DNA from 4 places in the Brevibacillus ruminantium genome. Region 4 is predicted to be linked to each of the others. Evidence: a T-box and tRNA genes for the amino acid it is inferred to sense, from the RefSeq annotation. Region 4 holds a T-box; the other regions hold tRNA genes.
What was found. A T-box is a leader RNA that pairs with one kind of tRNA and senses whether it is charged. The one in region 4 lies ahead of NDK47_RS18535 (valine--tRNA ligase), so its partner is inferred to be a tRNA-Val.
Positions count from the first base shown of each region.

Region 1: it has a tRNA-Val gene. The T-box ahead of NDK47_RS18535 (valine--tRNA ligase) is inferred to sense a tRNA for this amino acid. The anticodon was not compared.
Region 2: it has a tRNA-Val gene. The T-box ahead of NDK47_RS18535 (valine--tRNA ligase) is inferred to sense a tRNA for this amino acid. The anticodon was not compared.
Region 3: it has a tRNA-Val gene. The T-box ahead of NDK47_RS18535 (valine--tRNA ligase) is inferred to sense a tRNA for this amino acid. The anticodon was not compared.

Region 1 is NZ_CP098755.1:1,685,808-1,690,809, forward strand. It holds rRNA gene NDK47_RS08110 (23S ribosomal RNA) at 1-1,197, shown strand, start outside; tRNA gene NDK47_RS08115 (tRNA-Asn) at 1,268-1,343, shown strand; tRNA gene NDK47_RS08120 (tRNA-Thr) at 1,351-1,426, shown strand; tRNA gene NDK47_RS08125 (tRNA-Glu) at 1,443-1,519, shown strand; tRNA gene NDK47_RS08130 (tRNA-Val) at 1,603-1,678, shown strand; tRNA gene NDK47_RS08135 (tRNA-Met) at 1,814-1,890, shown strand; tRNA gene NDK47_RS08140 (tRNA-Asp) at 1,966-2,042, shown strand; tRNA gene NDK47_RS08145 (tRNA-Thr) at 2,084-2,159, shown strand; tRNA gene NDK47_RS08150 (tRNA-Tyr) at 2,170-2,254, shown strand; tRNA gene NDK47_RS08155 (tRNA-Lys) at 2,262-2,337, shown strand; tRNA gene NDK47_RS08160 (tRNA-Leu) at 2,356-2,442, shown strand; tRNA gene NDK47_RS08165 (tRNA-Gly) at 2,518-2,593, shown strand; tRNA gene NDK47_RS08170 (tRNA-Arg) at 2,659-2,735, shown strand; tRNA gene NDK47_RS08175 (tRNA-Pro) at 2,814-2,890, shown strand; tRNA gene NDK47_RS08180 (tRNA-Leu) at 2,898-2,985, shown strand; tRNA gene NDK47_RS08185 (tRNA-Gly) at 3,011-3,084, shown strand; gene NDK47_RS08190 (sensor histidine kinase) at 3,401-4,531, opposite strand; gene NDK47_RS08195 (TerC family protein) at 4,748-5,002, shown strand, end outside.
Region 2 is NZ_CP098755.1:648,528-653,529, reverse strand. It holds gene NDK47_RS03445 (DUF58 domain-containing protein) at 1-138, opposite strand, end outside; gene NDK47_RS03440 (AAA family ATPase) at 154-1,107, opposite strand; tRNA gene NDK47_RS03435 (tRNA-Arg) at 1,379-1,455, opposite strand; tRNA gene NDK47_RS03430 (tRNA-Gly) at 1,475-1,550, opposite strand; tRNA gene NDK47_RS03425 (tRNA-Leu) at 1,594-1,676, opposite strand; tRNA gene NDK47_RS03420 (tRNA-Lys) at 1,712-1,787, opposite strand; tRNA gene NDK47_RS03415 (tRNA-Gln) at 1,796-1,870, opposite strand; tRNA gene NDK47_RS03410 (tRNA-Thr) at 1,876-1,951, opposite strand; tRNA gene NDK47_RS03405 (tRNA-Phe) at 1,980-2,052, opposite strand; tRNA gene NDK47_RS03400 (tRNA-Asp) at 2,244-2,320, opposite strand; tRNA gene NDK47_RS03395 (tRNA-Met) at 2,396-2,472, opposite strand; tRNA gene NDK47_RS03390 (tRNA-Val) at 2,499-2,574, opposite strand; tRNA gene NDK47_RS03385 (tRNA-Glu) at 2,647-2,723, opposite strand; tRNA gene NDK47_RS03380 (tRNA-Leu) at 2,742-2,826, opposite strand; tRNA gene NDK47_RS03375 (tRNA-Met) at 2,836-2,912, opposite strand; tRNA gene NDK47_RS03370 (tRNA-Ser) at 2,936-3,026, opposite strand; tRNA gene NDK47_RS03365 (tRNA-Asn) at 3,032-3,107, opposite strand; rRNA gene NDK47_RS03360 (23S ribosomal RNA) at 3,182-5,002, opposite strand, start outside.
Region 3 is NZ_CP098755.1:4,399,050-4,404,051, reverse strand. It holds rRNA gene NDK47_RS21675 (23S ribosomal RNA) at 1-343, shown strand, start outside; tRNA gene NDK47_RS21670 (tRNA-Asn) at 464-539, shown strand; tRNA gene NDK47_RS21665 (tRNA-Ser) at 543-635, shown strand; tRNA gene NDK47_RS21660 (tRNA-Glu) at 641-717, shown strand; tRNA gene NDK47_RS21655 (tRNA-Val) at 802-877, shown strand; tRNA gene NDK47_RS21650 (tRNA-Met) at 962-1,038, shown strand; tRNA gene NDK47_RS21645 (tRNA-Asp) at 1,114-1,190, shown strand; tRNA gene NDK47_RS21640 (tRNA-Phe) at 1,390-1,465, shown strand; tRNA gene NDK47_RS21635 (tRNA-Trp) at 1,469-1,542, shown strand; tRNA gene NDK47_RS21630 (tRNA-His) at 1,549-1,624, shown strand; tRNA gene NDK47_RS21625 (tRNA-Gln) at 1,640-1,714, shown strand; tRNA gene NDK47_RS21620 (tRNA-Gly) at 1,719-1,794, shown strand; tRNA gene NDK47_RS21615 (tRNA-Cys) at 1,877-1,950, shown strand; tRNA gene NDK47_RS21610 (tRNA-Leu) at 1,960-2,042, shown strand; gene NDK47_RS21605 (DUF4850 domain-containing protein) at 2,162-3,190, shown strand; gene NDK47_RS21600 (hypothetical protein) at 3,187-3,504, shown strand; gene NDK47_RS21595 (purine/pyrimidine permease) at 3,752-5,002, shown strand, end outside.
Region 4 is NZ_CP098755.1:3,718,422-3,723,423, forward strand. It holds gene NDK47_RS18535 (valine--tRNA ligase) at 1-1,834, opposite strand, end outside; T-box leader at 1,873-2,117, opposite strand; gene NDK47_RS18540 (STAS domain-containing protein) at 2,188-2,499, opposite strand; gene NDK47_RS18545 (ATP-binding protein) at 2,592-3,821, opposite strand; gene NDK47_RS18550 (SpoIIE family protein phosphatase) at 3,808-5,002, opposite strand, start outside.

The sequences.
Region 1 (5,002 bases), 2.0 Mb from region 4:
TAACTTCGGGAGAAGGGGCGCCCCGGTAGGGTTTATAGCCCGAGGGGGCCGCAGTGAAAAGGCCCAAGCGACTGTTTAGCAAAAACACAGGTCTCTGCGAAGCCGCAAGGCGAAGTATAGGGGCTGACGCCTGCCCGGTGCTGGAAGGTTAAGGGGATGGGTTAGCGCAAGCGAAGCTTTGAACCGAAGCCCCAGTAAACGGCGGCCGTAACTATAACGGTCCTAAGGTAGCGAAATTCCTTGTCGGGTAAGTTCCGACCCGCACGAAAGGCGTAACGACTTGGGCGCTGTCTCGGCAAGAGACCCGGTGAAATCATAATACCTGTGAAGATGCAGGTTACCCGCGACAAGACGGAAAGACCCCATGGAGCTTTACTGTAGCCTGGTATTGGAACTTTGTGCATCATGTACAGGATAGGTGGGAAGCTGAGAAGCAGGGGCGCCAGCCTCTGTGGAGCTGTCGGTGGGATACCACCCTTGATGTACGGAGTTTCTAACTCGTCACCCTGATCGGGTGAGAGGACCATGCCAGGTGGGCAGTTTGACTGGGGCGGTCGCCTCCTAAAAGGTAACGGAGGCGCCCAAAGGTTCCCTCAGAATGGTCGGAAATCATTCGTAGAGTGTAAAGGCAGAAGGGAGCTTGACTGCGAGACCTACAAGTCGAGCAGGGACGAAAGTCGGGCTTAGTGATCCGGTGGTTCCGCATGGAAGGGCCATCGCTCAACGGATAAAAGCTACCCTGGGGATAACAGGCTTATCTCCCCCAAGAGTCCACATCGACGGGGAGGTTTGGCACCTCGATGTCGGCTCATCGCATCCTGGGGCTGAAGTAGGTCCCAAGGGTTGGGCTGTTCGCCCATTAAAGCGGTACGCGAGCTGGGTTCAGAACGTCGTGAGACAGTTCGGTCCCTATCTGTCGCGGGCGCAGGAAGTTTGAGGAGAGCTGTCCTTAGTACGAGAGGACCGGGATGGACGCACCGCTGGTGCACCAGTTGTCACGCCAGTGGCACAGCTGGGTAGCTATGTGCGGAAGGGATAAGCGCTGAAAGCATCTAAGCGTGAAGCCCCCTCCAAGATGAGACTTCCCACAGCGCAAGCTGGTAAGACCCCTCATAGACGATGAGGTTGATAGGTTCGGTGTGGAAGCGCGGCAACGCGTGGAGCTGACGAATACTAATCGGTCGAGGACTTATCCACAAACCTTTAGCAATCATGCATATCCAGTTTTGAAGGTGCGAAACGGCACGAGTGGCTCCTTCGATATTGTTCCTCGGTAGCTCAGTTGGTAGAGCAATCGGCTGTTAACCGATCGGTCGGGGGTTCGAGTCCCTCCCGAGGAGCCATCCATTCGCTCCTGTAGCTCAGTAGGTAGAGCGTTTCCATGGTAAGGAAGAGGTCGCAGGTTCGATTCCTGTCGGGAGCACCATCATCTATTTTGCAATGGCCCGTTGGTGAAGCGGTTTAACACAGCAGCCTTTCACGCTGTCATACAGGGGTTCGAATCCCCTACGGGTCACCATACTTCCCCACAAAGTAAAGTGAATGCTTTGTTGCAACACCGAGTACTTTGCGGGGCCCCAAAACAAATGTTGAGGGGTATCTGGAGGCTTAGCTCAGCTGGGAGAGCATCTGCCTTACAAGCAGAGGGTCGGCGGTTCGATCCCGTCAGCCTCCACCACTTCTTTTAAAAGAGGATGGTCAGCTAAAAGCGCCACGTCCTGTGGGTCGGCTATAAGCGTCAACGTCCTGTTGACAACGCCGACACTGGCACCTCGTGTGCGTCGCAACACTGACATTTGATCGTCCTGATCGACGCGGGATGGAGCAGTCTGGCAGCTCGTCGGGCTCATAACCCGAAGGTCGCAGGTTCAAATCCTGCTCCCGCAACCAAATCATCTACTTGAACAATGCTGAGTTGCCGCTTGACCAAGTAAGATGGCAGTGCACTTGAGTGCAAACAAATATGGAGCTGTGGTGAAGTTGGAGTTCACGCCGGTCTGTCACACCGGAGGTCGCGGGTTCGAGTCCCGTCAGCTCCGCCATTTCAAAGAAGTATTTATTGAAACAAATCACATAATCATTTGCCGGTGTAGCTCAATTGGTAGAGCACCTGACTTGTAATCAGGGGGTTGTGGGTTCAAGTCCTATCGCCGGCACCACCATATGACTGGGGAGATAGCGAAGTGGCTAAACGCGGCAGACTGTAAATCTGCTCCCTCTGGGTTCGGCGGTTCGAATCCGTCTCTCCCCACCAGTTATATGAGCCATTAGCTCAGTTGGTAGAGCATCTGACTTTTAATCAGAGGGTCGAAGGTTCGAGTCCTTCATGGCTCACCAGTTTTTTAAAGGGAATATGCGGTCGTGGCGGAATTGGCAGACGCGCTAGATTCAGGTTCTAGTGGTGGCAACACCGTGGAGGTTCAAGTCCTCTCGACCGCACCATATTACCTCAAAAGGCAAAGAGAAAGCTTTGCAGTATAAAGGCTCACCTTTTCAGGGAAATATATGAAACAGCATGCGGACGTAGCTCAATTGGTAGAGCGTCGCCTTGCCAAGGCGAAGGTCGCGGGTTCGAGACCCGTCGTCCGCTCCATTGAAGTTATTCAGTCTCTCACCCGTTCCGGGTTCACCCTCGGGGACAGACACCTTATCCATTATGTGCCCTTAGCTCAGCTGGATAGAGCGTTTGACTACGAATCAAAAGGTCGGGAGTTCGAATCTCTCAGGGCACGCCATTTTACCCCAAAAGTAAAGTGAAGCGTTGTAGAGAACTCCGAATACTTTTCGGGGCCACACAACAAAAAAGGTAGTATCGGGAAGTAGCTCAGCTTGGTAGAGTACTTGGCTTGGGACCAAGGGGTCGCAGGTTCGAATCCTGTCTTCCCGACCATAGTTTTGCCGGGGTGGCGGAATTGGCAGACGCAACAGACTTAAAATCTGTCGGGAGTATCTCCCGTACCGGTTCGAGCCCGGTCCTCGGTACCATGTTGATCCTCAAGATATTCATTTTGCGGGTGTAGTTCAATGGTAGAACTCCAGCCTTCCAAGCTGGTCGCGTGGGTTCGATTCCCATCACCCGCTCCATCATAAAAAGCAGTGCCTCCAAAGGGCAACTGCTTTTTTTTCGTTTCAGGCAAATGGTGACCATTCTATAACTCGATATAGGCCTATTGACCTGTTTTAACCACAGATCGACAGAATGCACCGCAATACCTCAACGAGAAAGAGGATTGTCGAAATCTGTCAAAAGATTGTGGGTGGTAGAAACATATGTTTTCGTGTAGAGTTAGGCTAGATCGCTTACTGAATAGGTAAACGGATCTCTTGCCTCGCCCTCTGAAGAACAGAGGGCATTTTTTCTGAAAAAAAGCTCTTTCGAGTCAACCATTCGAAAGAGCGATTACACCAAAGGCAAAGTCACGATAAAACGGGTAGATTCAGGATCAGACTCACAGGAGATCGTTCCATTATGCTTCTCGATTATGTTTTTGCAAATGGATAAGCCAATTCCCGTTCCATTTTGTTTCGTGGTAAAGAACGGCTGAAACAGGCTTTCCACGATGTCAGGAGGGATCATTTCCCCGTTGTTTTCGACCAGAAGCGTCACCCAGCCATCCTCGCAGACTGTCTTCACCCGTATCCACTTCTCAGGTCTTCTCTGGACGGCGTCAATGGCGTTGGTCAAGAGATTGACGACGACCTGCTTAAACCCCTCCTCGTAGCAATTTAGCAAGCACGGCTCTATCTGTTGCTCGTACAAAATGTTCTCGGCGAGAAGCCGCGGCGTTATGAGCAGCTCTACCTCAAACAAAAGATGTTCAATATCGACGGTTTTAAAGATCTCATCCAGGATCGGCTTTTTGGAAAAGCTGAGAAAGCCAGTGATTTGCCGATGCAAATTTTCGAATTCATGCATCACGACCTGAATATAGGACTGGAGCTTGTCCTGGTTACGCGTAGATTCGGCGATCAGCTTCAAAAAACCCTCGATTGCACATAAGGGGTTGCGAAGCTCATGGGCCATGTTCGCAGCAATTTTCCCAAGCATGGTCAGTTTATCATTGTGCAGATAAGAGATGGTTTCTTCTTTTTGGACAAGCTCTTTGTTCATCATTTGTTCGAAGTGGTAGACGGCCCAAAAAACGCTTTCATCCATCGCTTTTCCAAGCTGTGTCTCCAGGTAAAGCATATGGTCGGATGTCAACGACCACCCTTGAAGCTCAGGTCTGATGACCCGCCAGAAAACATTCCGGTACAACTGATAGGTTCGAAGTATGGAGGAGAATGGATATTCTTGCTCGCGCAGCCATTTTCCCATATCTAGACACCAGTTTTGCATGTCTTCCTCGACATCTTCCACGAGATAACGTGCCAGCAGCACCGTCCGCTTTTCAGCAAAATCCCGAGGGATCGTCAACTGCGATTCCATACTAAAGGCAATCTCTTGCAGCCACTGCGTGGTAATCATCGGTACCATATCCAAAATCTTTTGCGATACACTTCGAAGGTTTAGAGAGACAGCTTCCACCATATCTTATCCCACCCCAATCCTAATCGTACGGAAGGATACCCTGAAAGACAAGGTATATATCTCCTATAATAGGGCAGAATTTTGCTTTTTTTTGGAATTTCCGTTCAACAAATTCCGAGTAATCTCGCCACTTTTCGGAAGGAAAAGCGTTCATGAGGGGACATGCAGCCGCATAGAGTTAAGAAGGACAAACAGATGAGGGAAACAGGAGGGGCAATGGACACGCAATTTTGGGTCGGCTTTTTCCAGATATTCCTGATTGACTTGGTGTTAAGCGGTGACAATGCGGTTGTGATCGGAATGGCTTGCAGAAGTTTGCCGGCCAAAGACAGAAATCAGGCAATCTACATTGGTTCACTGGGAGCGATTCTGCTTCGTATCTTGTTGACGGGTGTAACGACGCTGTTATTGGACATTCCTCTCGTAAAAGTGGCAGGTGGCTTGCTTCTCTTCTGGATTGCCTGGAAATTG
Region 2 (5,002 bases), 2.6 Mb from region 4:
GATCAGTTCGTATACCAGAAACACCAGACTGCTGTAGAACAAAAACCAACTGGCAAACCCGCCCTGAAACATGGCAAATACATAGGTGATGAGAACAAGTGCAGCGGTTTTGATTTTCCCGTAGCGTTGCTGTTTCATCCTTCATTCACCGCCCTAGCTGACCGGAACACGCGTTTCCGCCAGGATCGAAGAGAGAATCCGCTCCGTCGTGGTTCCTTCCAGGCGAGCCTCCGGTTTTAAAATGATACGGTGCGTAAAGGTTACAGGCACCAGCTCTTTGATATCATCCGGAATCACATAATCTCTGCCTCGAACGAAAGACAAAGCTTGTGCAGCCCGGAAAAGCGCCAAAGAACCGCGCGGACTGACACCCAGATAAACTTGATGATGCTCCCTGGTTCGTTGGCACAGACGAACAATATATTCCTGCACGCCCTCAGACACGCGAACGGCTGCTACTTGTTTTTGGATCTGCGTCAGTTCTTCCGCTGTCACCACCGGTTCCAGCGTTTCCAATGGATTGTTCTGAGAAAAGCGCGTCAACATCTCCATCTCTTCTTTGAGTGTCGGATAACCCAGACTTAGCTGCATGAGAAAACGGTCTAACTGTGCTTCGGGTAGTGGAAAGGTTCCTTCGTACTCTAACGGGTTTTGGGTAGCCATGACAAAAAAGGGAGCGTTCAACTGGTAGGTATGTCCGTCGATGGTCACAGAACGCTCCTCCATTGCCTCCAGCAGAGACGACTGGGTTTTGGGCGAGGTTCGGTTGATTTCGTCGGCAAGGATGACATTGGCAAAAATCGGACCGGGTCTAAATTCAAATTCCAACGTTTTCTGGTTAAAAATCGCGACCCCTGTTACATCTGTAGGCAGCAGGTCCGGGGTAAACTGAATCCGCTTAAACTCGCCGCCAATCGACCTGGATAGCGAGCGAACCAGCATGGTTTTTCCGACACCCGGTACATCCTCTAACAGGACATGGCCGTTTGCCAAGATGGCTGCCACGCAAAATTCAATAATCGAGCGTTTGCCAATTAGTACTTTTTCAATATTGTTTATTAACTTCTCCACGGAAGGATGGGATTGATCCAATTTGATTGGGTTCACAAAGCATACAACTCCTGTTCCAGCGTAATCTATCTTTTTTGGCGCTTAGATATTTCTAAGGTACAATCAGGTAATCGCAAAGCAGCTGCTTTTTTGGCTTCTTCCTTATTTTATCTGATTTTTCTTGCCAGTAGAGAGGAAACCTATTCCTAAGGTAAGATAACACGCTATAAGATACAAGGAAAAAATCGTTAATCTTTGTAAAATTGTGAAACTAACTATAAAAAAAAGGGTAGGACGCATTCCTACCCTTTTTGGTCATTCATAAATATGGCGTGCCCTGAGAGATTCGAACTCCCGACCTTTTGATTCGTAGTCAAACGCTCTATCCAGCTGAGCTAAGGGCACATTATCATGAGGAAATACATGGAGCGGACGACGGGTCTCGAACCCGCGACCTTCGCCTTGGCAAGGCGACGCTCTACCAATTGAGCTACGTCCGCATCAAACAATTTCATTCAGTTTTATGATCGGCACCGATCACTATGGTGCGGGTGGAGGGACTTGAACCCCCACGGTCGCCCGCCAGAACCTAAATCTGGTGCGTCTGCCAATTCCGCCACACCCGCATTTTGCAATGGGTAACCGCATGGTAATCAAAAACTGGTGAGCCATGAAGGACTCGAACCTTCGACCCTCTGATTAAAAGTCAGATGCTCTACCAACTGAGCTAATGGCTCGTTACAAGTGGCTGGGGTACTAGGATTCGAACCTAGGAATGACGGAGTCAAAGTCCGTTGCCTTACCGCTTGGCTATACCCCAACAAATGGTGCCGGCGATAGGACTTGAACCCACAACCCCCTGATTACAAGTCAGGTGCTCTACCAATTGAGCTACACCGGCCTATGCTGTTGTATGTATTTATAAAAGGTGGCTCGGGACGGAATCGAACCGCCGACACGAGGATTTTCAGTCCTCTGCTCTACCGACTGAGCTACCGAGCCAAGATATTGATTGCCATCGGCCCTGCATCAAGAAGGGTAAAATGGCGGAGCTGACGGGACTCGCTTCCACTGGCGACTCTGCCTCGAAAACCTTCTTGGCGAGCCAGATCTGCAGTACCCGAGCAATCCTACTTGAGCCTTCAACAAGGGTGAACCCGTTTACGGGTGAGAGGCCCATGACTTCTTTGAAATGGCGGAGCTGACGGGACTCGAACCCGCGACCTCCGGTGTGACAGACCGGCGTGAACTCCAACTTCACCACAGCTCCATATTTGTTTGCACTCACGTGCACTGCCATCTTACTTGGTCAAGCGGCAACTCAGCATTGTTCAAGTAGATGATTTGGTTGCGGGAGCAGGATTTGAACCTGCGACCTTCGGGTTATGAGCCCGACGAGCTGCCAGACTGCTCCATCCCGCGTCAATAAGATACTCTATGAAAATGAATGGTGGAGGCTGACGGGATCGAACCGCCGACCCTCTGCTTGTAAGGCAGATGCTCTCCCAGCTGAGCTAAGCCTCCAGATACCCCTCAACAAGTTGTTTTGGGGCCCCCGCAAAGTACTCGATGTTACCTTTACTTTATGGGGTAGTATGGTGACCCGTAGGGGATTCGAACCCCTGTATGACAGCGTGAAAGGCTGCTGTGTTAAACCGCTTCACCAACGGGCCATATAAAAAGTATTACGATGGTGCGGTCGGCGAGACTCGAACTCGCACGGGTCGCCCCGCCACCCCCTCAAGATGGTGTGTCTGCCAATTCCACCACGACCGCAACTTAGGATGGTAGCGGCGGAGGGGCTCGAACCCCCGACCTTTCGGGTATGAACCGAACGCTCTAGCCAGCTAAGCTACACCGCCACTGTCTGCAAAGTTTTAAAAAATGGCGGAGAGTGAGGGATTCGAACCCTCGCTACGCTTACGCATACTAACGGTTTAGCAAACCGTCCCCTTCGGCCTCTTGGGTAACTCTCCGTATATGGCTCCTCGGGAGGGACTCGAACCCCCGACCGATCGGTTAACAGCCGATTGCTCTACCAACTGAGCTACCGAGGAACATTTGTGAAGGAACACAGCTCGTGCTGCTTCGCACCTTCAAAACTGGATATGCATGTTTGCTAAAGGGTTTTGTGGATAAGTCCTCGACCGATTAGTATTCGTCAGCTCCACGCGTTGCCGCGCTTCCACACCGAACCTATCAACCTCATCGTCTATGAGGGGTCTTACCAGCTTGCGCTGTGGGAAGTCTCATCTTGGAGGGGGCTTCACGCTTAGATGCTTTCAGCGCTTATCCCTTCCGCACATAGCTACCCAGCTGTGCCACTGGCGTGACAACTGGTGCACCAGCGGTGCGTCCATCCCGGTCCTCTCGTACTAAGGACAGCTCTCCTCAAACTTCCTGCGCCCGCGACAGATAGGGACCGAACTGTCTCACGACGTTCTGAACCCAGCTCGCGTACCGCTTTAATGGGCGAACAGCCCAACCCTTGGGACCTACTTCAGCCCCAGGATGCGATGAGCCGACATCGAGGTGCCAAACCTCCCCGTCGATGTGGACTCTTGGGGGAGATAAGCCTGTTATCCCCAGGGTAGCTTTTATCCGTTGAGCGATGGCCCTTCCATGCGGAACCACCGGATCACTAAGCCCGACTTTCGTCCCTGCTCGACTTGTAGGTCTCGCAGTCAAGCTCCCTTCTGCCTTTACACTCTACGAATGATTTCCGACCATTCTGAGGGAACCTTTGGGCGCCTCCGTTACCTTTTAGGAGGCGACCGCCCCAGTCAAACTGCCCACCTGGCATGGTCCTCTCACCCGATCAGGGTGACGAGTTAGAAACTCCGTACATCAAGGGTGGTATCCCACCGACAGCTCCACAGAGGCTGGCGCCCCTGCTTCTCAGCTTCCCACCTATCCTGTACATGATGCACAAAGTTCCAATACCAGGCTACAGTAAAGCTCCATGGGGTCTTTCCGTCTTGTCGCGGGTAACCTGCATCTTCACAGGTATTATGATTTCACCGGGTCTCTTGCCGAGACAGCGCCCAAGTCGTTACGCCTTTCGTGCGGGTCGGAACTTACCCGACAAGGAATTTCGCTACCTTAGGACCGTTATAGTTACGGCCGCCGTTTACTGGGGCTTCGGTTCAAAGCTTCGCTTGCGCTAACCCATCCCCTTAACCTTCCAGCACCGGGCAGGCGTCAGCCCCTATACTTCGCCTTGCGGCTTCGCAGAGACCTGTGTTTTTGCTAAACAGTCGCTTGGGCCTTTTCACTGCGGCCCCCTCGGGCTATAAACCCTACCGGGGCGCCCCTTCTCCCGAAGTTACGGGGCCATTTTGCCGAGTTCCTTAGCAAGAGTTATCCCGCGCACCTTAGGATTCTCTCCTCGCCTACCTGTGTCGGTTTGCGGTACGGGCACCTTGTTCCTCGCTAGACGCTTTTCTTGGCAGTGTGAAATCAGGGACTTCGGTACTTAAATTTCCCTCGCCATCACAGCTTGCCCTTGATAGTGTGCGGATTTGCCTACACACCAGGCTTGCTGCTTGGACGGCCATCCAGTAGGCCGCTCACCCTATCCTCCTGCGTCACGCCATTGCTCAAACGGTACAGAGGTGGTACAGGAATATCAACCTGTTGTCCATCGCCTACGCCTTTCGGCCTCAGCTTAGGTCCCGACTAACCCTGGGAGGACGAGCCTTCCCCAGGAAACCTTAGGCTTTCGGTGGACAAGATTCTCACTTGTCTTTTCGCTACTTACACCGGCATTCTCACTTCCAAGCGCTCCACCGCTCCTTCCGGTACGGCTTCACTGCTGCTTGGAACGCTCCCCTACCCAGTCCGTAAGGACTGCCATAGCTTCGGTGGTATGTTTAGCCCCGTTACATTTTCCGCGCAGAGTCACTCGACCAGTGAGCTATTACGCACTCTTTAAATGGTGGCTGCTTCTAAG
Region 3 (5,002 bases), 680 kb from region 4:
GCCCATTAAAGCGGTACGCGAGCTGGGTTCAGAACGTCGTGAGACAGTTCGGTCCCTATCTGTCGCGGGCGCAGGAAGTTTGAGGAGAGCTGTCCTTAGTACGAGAGGACCGGGATGGACGCACCGCTGGTGCACCAGTTGTCACGCCAGTGGCACAGCTGGGTAGCTATGTGCGGAAGGGATAAGCGCTGAAAGCATCTAAGCGTGAAGCCCCCTCCAAGATGAGACTTCCCACAGCGCAAGCTGGTAAGACCCCTCATAGACGATGAGGTTGATAGGTTCGGTGTGGAAGCGCGGCAACGTGTGGAGCTGACGAATACTAATCGGTCGAGGACTTATCCACAAAACCCTTTAGCAATCATGTATATCCAGTTTTGAAGGTGCGAAACCGCACAAATGCTGTGCCAGTGCCGACGTTGAACAAGAACGTTGGCGATTTTGGTCAGCGCCCCTTCCTGAATATTCCTCGGTAGCTCAGTTGGTAGAGCAATCGGCTGTTAACCGATCGGTCGGGGGTTCGAGTCCCTCCCGAGGAGCCATGTGGATGGATGTCCGAGAGGCCGAAGGAGCACGATTGGAAATCGTGTAGACGGGGATGACTCGTCTCGTGGGTTCAAATCCCACTCCATCCGCCATATTTGGCCCGTTGGTGAAGCGGTTTAACACAGCAGCCTTTCACGCTGTCATACAGGGGTTCGAATCCCCTACGGGTCACCATACTACCCCACAAAGTGAAGTGAATGCTTTGTAGCAGCACCGGGTACTTTGCAGGGACCCTAAAACGAATGTTGAGGGGTATCTGGAGGCTTAGCTCAGCTGGGAGAGCATCTGCCTTACAAGCAGAGGGTCGGCGGTTCGATCCCGTCAGCCTCCACCACTCTTTCTTCGAAGCTTTCGACACGGGATCTCACCGTACCGGTTCACCCTCGAAGAAAGACCAGGAAGTAGAATATCATATCGTCGCGGGATGGAGCAGTCTGGCAGCTCGTCGGGCTCATAACCCGAAGGTCGCAGGTTCAAATCCTGCTCCCGCAACCAAATCATCTACTTGAACAATGTCGAGTTACTGCTTGATCGAATAAGATGGAATTGCCCTTAGGCGCAACTAAATATGGAGCTGTGGTGAAGTTGGAGTTCACGCCGGTCTGTCACACCGGAGGTCGCGGGTTCGAGTCCCGTCAGCTCCGCCATTTCAAAGAAGTCATGGGCCTCTCACCCGTAAACGGGTTCACCCTTGCAGAAGACTCATGAAGAATTGCTCGGGTACTGCAGATCTGGCTCGCCAAGAAGGTTTTCGAGGTAGAATCGCCAGTGGAAGCGAGTCCCGTCAGCTCCGCCATTTCACAAAGAAGTAGCGGGTTCTACTCCTTTTCTTATTTTTTGAAATGTGGCTCGGTAGCTCAGTCGGTAGAGCAGAGGACTGAAAATCCTCGTGTCGGCGGTTCGATTCCGTCCCGAGCCACCATAGAGGGGCATAGTTTAAAGGTAGAACGAAGGTCTCCAAAACCTTTGGTGTGGGTTCGATTCCTACTGCCCCTGCCATATGTGGCGGTCGTGGCGAAGTGGTTAACGCATCGGATTGTGGCTCCGACACTCGTGGGTTCGATTCCCATCGATCGCCCCATTTCCAACCTATCCTTGGGGCATAGCCAAGCGGTAAGGCAACGGACTTTGACTCCGTCATGCCTAGGTTCGAATCCTAGTGCCCCAGCCATTTTGCGGACGTAGCTCAATTGGTAGAGCGTCGCCTTGCCAAGGCGAAGGTCGCGGGTTCGAGACCCGTCGTCCGCTCCATTGAAATTAATCAGTCTCTCACCCGTACCGGGTTCACCCTCGGGGACAGACAGAAAGCAACGCTTTCTCAACAACCAAATACGGAGGCATAGCCAAGTGGTAAGGCACGGGTCTGCAAAACCCTTACCCCCGGTTCAAATCCGGGTGCCTCCTCCAAAGCAATGAGCCGGTATGGCGGAATTGGCAGACGCGCGCGACTCAAAATCGTGAGGGAAACCGTGGGGGTTCAAGTCCCTCTACCGGCACCATAAGAAAAAGGAATCGATGAACGATTCCTTTTTTTATTTGTCTGTATTTGGTAACGAAAAGAATGACAAATGCGTCTACCCATTATAAGCAAAGCATGAATAGATTGGGGAGGACGAACTTGAAGAATGGGGTACCTAAACCAATAGCAAGGATCGATAGCAAAACAAAAGCGATACTGATTGTGGCTTGGCTAGCTCTTATCGTAACCGGATGTTCGCCGGTACTGCAAACAAAAGCGATGGGTAATCAGATTCAGGACGAGAGCAGAATAGTCACGGCAAACACATCTAAAGGGACGCAAACAGCTGTTAGCGGAATCTCTGAAATAACTAAGAGCTCAACGGGTCCAAACCGAACAACTGAATCAACCCAATCAACTAACACCAGTGCAGGAGATGGGGAAAAGAGCAGCCCATCAGCAATTCAAAAAGTGCCCCGGATGATTTCCAGTGGCGAAGTCTCCTTGCAGGGAAAAGCAGAAGAAAAAATAGTCACCATCCCGCTGAAAGTCATCGTCGCCGAATTTTATCTCGACTACATGGAACTGCCTGCCGAGTCACCGGTAAAGCCTTACCCTGTGCTGCCGCTTTCCATCCCTGCTGAGAGCCTGAATGAGATGGCAGCTTATTGGATGGATCTTATGCATGATCAAAGTGTATTTTTTATCGGTCCCCGTGATTGGGAATTGGAATCAGCAGGTGTCGGTGCCAACGGCTCCATCTCCATTTCTTTAAAAAACCCGCAGAACCCCGGGGAAAAACTGGAATACCGGGATAACGCCGGCGGTTGCCAGGGGTGTGCGATAGGGGATGTCGGAACCTACTTCCCAGAAAGGGAAAAATGGGCAGATGAGCTCGGATTCGCTCCGTTTAAAAAAATGGATTTTTCAAAGAGAGTCATGGTGGCTCCAACTACCGTCAGATACGATCTGGCTCCCTCTGCTGAGGGAATGATAAAATCAGGTGTCGCCCATTATCTCGATGACCAGGGAAGTATTCGTTTTCTCAAAATGGAAGTGACCCACCCCTCGGGCGATACCAAGGCGTTTGAGGCGCTGCTTCATTTATTTGCCCAGACAGCCGGAAAAGAATGGAATACGTACGTTGAACATCAAAAACAGGCTGAAGGAGAAGCGTTGAAGAAATGAGCACAGTAACCTTTCCTGCCTGGTTTTGGGCAATCTATTACTTGCTGTTGCTCGCTACTCTGGGAACAGCAATTGTTTGCCTTATACGGGGGAAGATCGTGATACCGTCTAGCCTCGCCGTTGTTTTTGCCATTACCGTTCCGATCGTCAGTCTGTTGAACAGCATAGGAAGGGCAGAGGGGCTGAACGAATTTGCGCATCTGTTCAGGCAAATCCAACACGGGGCGATTTGGTCCGTCTATGCTTCGATCGGTTACTTGTACATCCTGGTATGGTGGGCCTTCTTTATCATGAACAGCAAAAAGAAGGAGTAGGATACATTTCAACGGATGATTTCCGGGAAGGACTTATGATAAAATAGCAAAGTCATCACCGAGCTAATTCAATTCCGACTTTTGCAGATGCAAATCATGCAGACGCTAAGGCAATATGATGGAGTTTTTAGAACGCACGCTATCGATGGCGTGCTTTCTATTTTCCCAAAAAACATATATGGGGTATTTGCCTTTCGCGTTCACAAAAAGAAAAAGTCAGGAAAGAGAAAAGAGGTTGTCGAACAAAATGGGATATGGATTACAGGAGAAACCCCCATTTGGCATTACCATCTTGTCGGCCTTGCAGTGGATGATTGTCACCGTTTCCAGTAGTGTGGCAGTTCCGCTGGCGATTGGCGATATTTACGGGCTGACGCCGGACGAGATCGGTGTGTTGATGCAGCAAACCATGTTTTTCGTCGGGCTTGCTTCTTTTCTGCAAGTCTGGATCGGCCATCGTTATCCCATGATTGAGGGACCGGCTGGATTGTGGTGGGGAATTTTTATCATTCTTGCGCAAATTGGAACGAGTGTGGGGATTGCGCCTCGAGAAATCGGGCAATCATTTCAGCTGGGCTTGCTTTTGGCCGGGGCTATGTTTTTTCTGTTTGGTCTATTGGGCTGGATCGGAAAAATTCAACGCTGGTTTACCCCGCTTGTTTCCGGTACTTATATGGTGCTGCTCGCCGTCTCCTTGTGCAGCAGCCTCGTAACCGGGATGCTGGGGATCGGTTATCAACACGCCAAGCAGGTTGATCCGGGGATTGCCCTTGTTTCGGTCGTTATTGTGGCACTGGTACTGATCTTTTTACGGACCAAACGGTTGGCCAGCTTTGCTGTGTTGCTCGGCATGTCGGTAGGCTGGGCCTTGTTTGCAGTCTTGGGCTGGACCGAGCCGGTACGGCCAACCGAGCAGTTTATCGTGATGCCTACTCTGTTTTTCTGGGGGGCACCGAAATGGGACTGGGGTGTGGTCTTGACCAGTCTGTTGACAGGATTTGTGTTGCTGACCAATCTCGTAACCAGTATGAATGTAATGGGAAAAGCAACACAATCGCCTCCGACCGTGCAACAGTTCAACCGGGGCGGGGTATTTACCGGGGTCTCCCATATGCTGTCCGGTTTATCCGGCGTGGTCGGGATGATTCCTTTGTCGATTGCAGCAGCCGTGATCGAGACGACCAAAATGGCTGCGCGGCTGCCGTTTCTGCTGGCGATGGGAGGAATGATGATCATTGGTCTTTTGCCATCCGTCTCTCAATTCTTGGCGGCGTTGCCTACGCCTGTTGCCTATGCCGGCATGTTTATCACCTATACCCAGTTACTCGGATTCGGGTTGAAGGATATCGCTTCAGTCCAGCTCGATAGCCGCGCCATTACAGTGGCAGGAAGCTCTATTTTGGCGGGGATTGGCGTGATGTTTGTCCCCACATCTGCATGGCAGCAGCTTCCGTCACTCGCCAGCTTTTTGTTTGGGAATGGTTTGCTGCTCGGTGTC
Region 4 (5,002 bases):
CGCTCAGATCAATGTCTTCATAACGGAAATTCGCCATGTTCATCAACGCAAAACGGGAAGCATTCCAGATTTTATTGGCAAAGTTGCGGTTGGACTCAACCTTTTCCCAGTAGAAACGCTGGTCATTCCCCGGTGAATTGCCCGTAGCGAGCGTAAAGCGCAGTGCGTCCGCTCCGTATTTTTCAATGACCTCCATCGGGTCTACGCCGTTGCCCAGTGATTTGGACATTTTCCGTCCCTCGGAATCCCGAATAATTCCGTGGATCAGTACGGTTTCAAACGGATTTTTTCCGGTAAACTCCAGTCCGCTGAAAATCATCCGCGCTACCCAGAAGAAGATAATGTCATATCCGGTCACGAGTACATTGGTCGGATAGAAATACTTCATGTCCTCTGTCTCTTCCGGCCAGCCCAGGGTTGAAAACGGCCAGAGACCGGATGAGAACCACGTATCCAGCACATCGGTATCCTGCTCCAGCTTGTGGCTATGACAATGCGGGCACTCGCCTACGTCCTCGCGGGAGACGATGGTTTCCCCGCAGTCCTGGCAATACCAGGCCGGAATCCGATGTCCCCACCAAAGCTGACGAGAGATACACCAATCGCGAATGTTTTCGATCCAGCGCAGGTAGTTGGTTTTAAAACGCTCCGGAACAAATTTGACACTCTCTTCGCTGTATGCGTTGGCTAGCGCTGCATCGGCCAGCGGCTGCATTTTTACAAACCATTGTGTCGACAGATACGGCTCTACGACCGCATCACTGCGCTCACTGTGGCCAACCTGGTGAATATGCTCTTCGATTTTGAACATGACACCTTGCTCTGTCAGATCCCCAATAATCTGCTTGCGGCATGCAAAGCGGTCGAGCCCTTTGTATCCGGCTGCATTTTCGTTCATGGTTCCGGATTCGTCCATCACGACAATTTGCGGGAGGTTATGTCTTTGCCCCAGCTCAAAGTCGTTGGGATCGTGCGCCGGTGTGATTTTTACTGCACCCGAACCAAACTCCGGATCGACATAATCATCTGCGACGATCGGAATCTCGCGTCCGACGATGGGCAGGATAACGGTCTTGCCGACGAGGTGCTTGTAGCGCTCGTCCTCCGGATGAACAGCTACGGCCGTGTCACCCAGCATGGTTTCCGGACGAGTGGTTGCTACTTCGATATAGCCGGTTCCGTCAGACAGCGGGTAGCGCATATGGTGCAGGGCACCTTTTACTTCTTTGTAAATGACTTCAATATCCGAGAGAGCTGTGCGAGCAGCAGGGTCCCAGTTGATGATCCGGTTTCCGCGGTAGATCAGCCCTTTTTCATAGAGACGGACAAACACTTCACGCACAGCGCGGGAAAGTCCCTCATCCATCGTAAAACGCTCGCGGGAATAGTCCAGAGCCAGACCAAGTTTTTCCCATTGCTCCCGGATATGCTCGGCATAGATATGCTTCCATTCCCATACCTTTTCCAGAAACTTTTCACGCCCCAGCTCGTGACGGGAGATGCCTTCTTCACGCAGTGTTGCCTCTACACGGGCCTGTGTTGCGATTCCTGCATGGTCCATTCCCGGTAAAAACAATGTACTGTAGCCCTGCATCCGCTTCGTCCGGGTGATGATATCCTGCAGCGTTGTGTCCAGTGCATGACCCAGATGCAGCTTGCCCGTTACATTCGGGGGCGGAATCACAATCGTGAACGGACGTTTTTCCGGGTCTCTCTCCGCCTTGAAAAACTGGCGATCCATCCAGTACTTATACCACTTGGATTCGGCTGCTTTGGGATCGTAGTTCTTCGGCAGCAGTTGGTCAATGTCATTGGTTGCTTGTTGGTTTGACATAACGTAGCCTCCTTCGGAAAATAAAAAAACCTTTCATCTCAAAGGACGAAAGGATTGTTTCGCGGTACCACCTTTGTTAGCGCTGTTTTGTGTAAAAGTACCGAGCAGCGCTCACTTAGACAGGATAACGGTTGTAAACCGGTCGCGGCTACAGCTTTTCGCTCTCACCGAAACAACTCCCGGGCGACCTTCGATCAGTCCCGTCCTTAGAGAATCTCGCAGCTTTTGATTCTCCCTCTCTGCCAAGGCGTCTTGATCTACTCTTCCCGTTCATGGTTCATTGCTTTTTAGAAGTGGTCATTTCATCGTACATATTATATACAATCGAGGCTCAGCCCGTCAAACCCGCTTTCTTATGCTTGTTTCAACGAGATGCCAAGTGCTTCCGCAAAACCCAACACGTGCAGAATATCCAGGATTTCTTCCCGTACATTGATAATCTCAACTTGTTTTCCCAGGGAAATCAATTCTTTTGTCGTGAAAAAGAGTTGGCCGATCCCGGAAGAATCCACGAAAGTCACACCGTGAAAATCAACGACGACAGAACCGTTCCGTTCTCCGTATTCTCTCAGCAGATCTCCGACTTTATCCCCGACAGCCATATCCAATTCACCGGTAAAATACAGAGTGGCCTGGTCGTTGTTTTCTATTGCCCGGAAGTCCATGTACATACTCCTCTCATGCTTCATATCTTACCTTATCCACAACGATCACATTTTTTCAAGTACCCGCTCGCCGCTTTTTCCAAACATCGGCATTATATAATAGCGGTTTCCAGTACGAACTTGTTACCCGTAGTCGAGGTACCGATGCACAAGCGGTCAGAGAACTGCAGCATGACATGAAATCCCGCCCCCAGAGAATGCTTGCTCGAATAACCATGTCTAAGTGTTGCCCGCGGAAGCTCTTCCAAAAGGATGCCCTGCCCTTGATCATGTACGATGACGCGCAGCACCTTTTCCTCCGGGGAGATATGAATCGTAACCGTTCCCCCTGCTCCATGCTTGATGGTGTTGGTAGCTGCTTCGTTGACGGCTACGAGGAATTGCAGACTTCGCCTTTCAACGATCCCGAGATCAGACAAGAATTGCTTGCACACGGACCGCAGCCCGGAAAGTTCACCTGCTGAGCGGATTTTCAACGTCGCCACTTTTTGCCCGCTCGTGGCCAGTTCCACCATTTCTGCATCTGTCAGCAAGACGAGCTTGTCTTGTGTAACGGCCATCAGCACCTGCTTGTAAAGCTCCCATTCCTTACGCTGCCGTGCTCGCTCCTCAGCGATCGCTTCTGTTACGTCAATCAAGGCGAGTCCACAGGTCTGATCTGGCAAGGGGGAGGCGTACAGCTCGTACATCTTGCTTCCATCCCCTGAGATCAACTGCTCGCGAACGGAAGCGCCCTTTTTCACTGCTTCCCAGGCTACACGCTCAAGATCACCTTCCAGCGGTTCCTCTGTTCGCTTTGCGCCAATCGGTCGGATCACACCATTTTCCATCACATATAGATAAATGGATTGAACCTGCCTTAGAATGGAAAGCTTCTGCAGTTCCTCCCGTATCAAGCGGTGGCGTTCGTCTTCTACGTCTTTAAGTTCAGTCAGCCATTCGTTGGGAAGATTCTCGCCGCTGTGATGCCATTGGAGGAATTCCTCCATGAGCAATCGCTGCAGCACCTCATCCCTGCGGAATACTTTCGTGATATCCACAACGTAATAATGCACATCCCGGATCCCTTGAAAAGCACTGCCGAGGATGCGAAAATCGCTGGCCAGCTCGACCTCAACCGAGTCAGCGAGTGTGTGGTCTGCGCAGTAAAGACCAACCGCAGTTCGACTGATCGCTCTCATTTCTGCCACAACTGTCTGACCCGAAGACAGCTTTACACGTACTTTTCGCGCCGGGATCACTTTTTCGACAACTCCTGCCCGCAATGCATGTACGCAGTTTTGGCAAGCAGGATTTTGTGGACACTCCTCACACAACATCATCGATTACAGCCTCCTGTTCCGTACCTGTTTGAAACCTCAGGATTAACAGGGAAATATCATCGGACTGCATGACTTCTCTGGTTTTCGTCCAGATAAAGTTTTCTACGATGGCAATACTGTCATGCTCATTTGACATGAGACCTGAGTCGATCAACTGTGAATAATAATCCAGCCATGTCTGCAGGTATCGATTCGAATCTTTCCTGTCCATATCCAGTAGACCGTCTGTATAGGCAATCAACATCCCGTTTTCAACTAACGAAACGGTCTCTCTCTCGTACTGGCTGTCCGGAAGCAGTCCGAGTCCCACCCCCCCGCAGCACGGCAACAGACTTGCACCTGCCTCTGTGAGATACATGGGCTGTGGATGTCCGGCACGGCTGAGCATCAAGCAATGCTCTCTGGCATCGTACACGGCAACGAGCATCGTGATGAAGGATCTCGTTTTAATCAGATCTTCATAGAGCAGCGCATTCAATCTGTGCAAAATGACATCCGGCTCCCAGCAGGTCTGGATTACGGCTCGCAGCGCACTGCGAATGCCTGTGGTCATCAGACTGGCTGGCAGACCATGCCCAGAAACATCGGCGACGACAAAACAGGTGTAGCGATCATTCAGCGTCAAATAATCGACATAATCGCCCCCAATATAGGTGTACGGCAGGAAAATGGCTTCCGCCTGAAGCTTCGGAAGTTCAAGTCTGGCACTGGGCGTCAGCATTCGCTGGATACGCTGTGCCAACTCCATTTCCTGTTCCATCAATCGCAGCTCAATCAGTTGATTTTCCTGTAAACAGCGAAGGATCAAGCCCCGGACATTGACCGTCAGCAACTGAAAAAAGGATTGCTCCAGCAACAATTCTTCCCCATCCTCTGTTGTGCTTTTGGCCATCAACACAACATAGCGAGGGACCAACGGTGAATCCTGCTGCTCATCTATTACGATTCTCTCTGAAATAACACGCTTGGCATAGGAATGCTCCTCATCCCCCCGAACCACCTCGTAGTATACGACACCATCCCTAGATTCCAGCGAGAGACTCAAATAGACCAGGTTGTCCATGTTGGCAAACCAGACATCTATCAATTCTTCAATGACTTGCTGCAAATTTTCGTAACTGACTTCTCGCAAACTCTGTTCATTGCTTGCCAACAACAGCTTTTCATAGGTTTGCTTCACT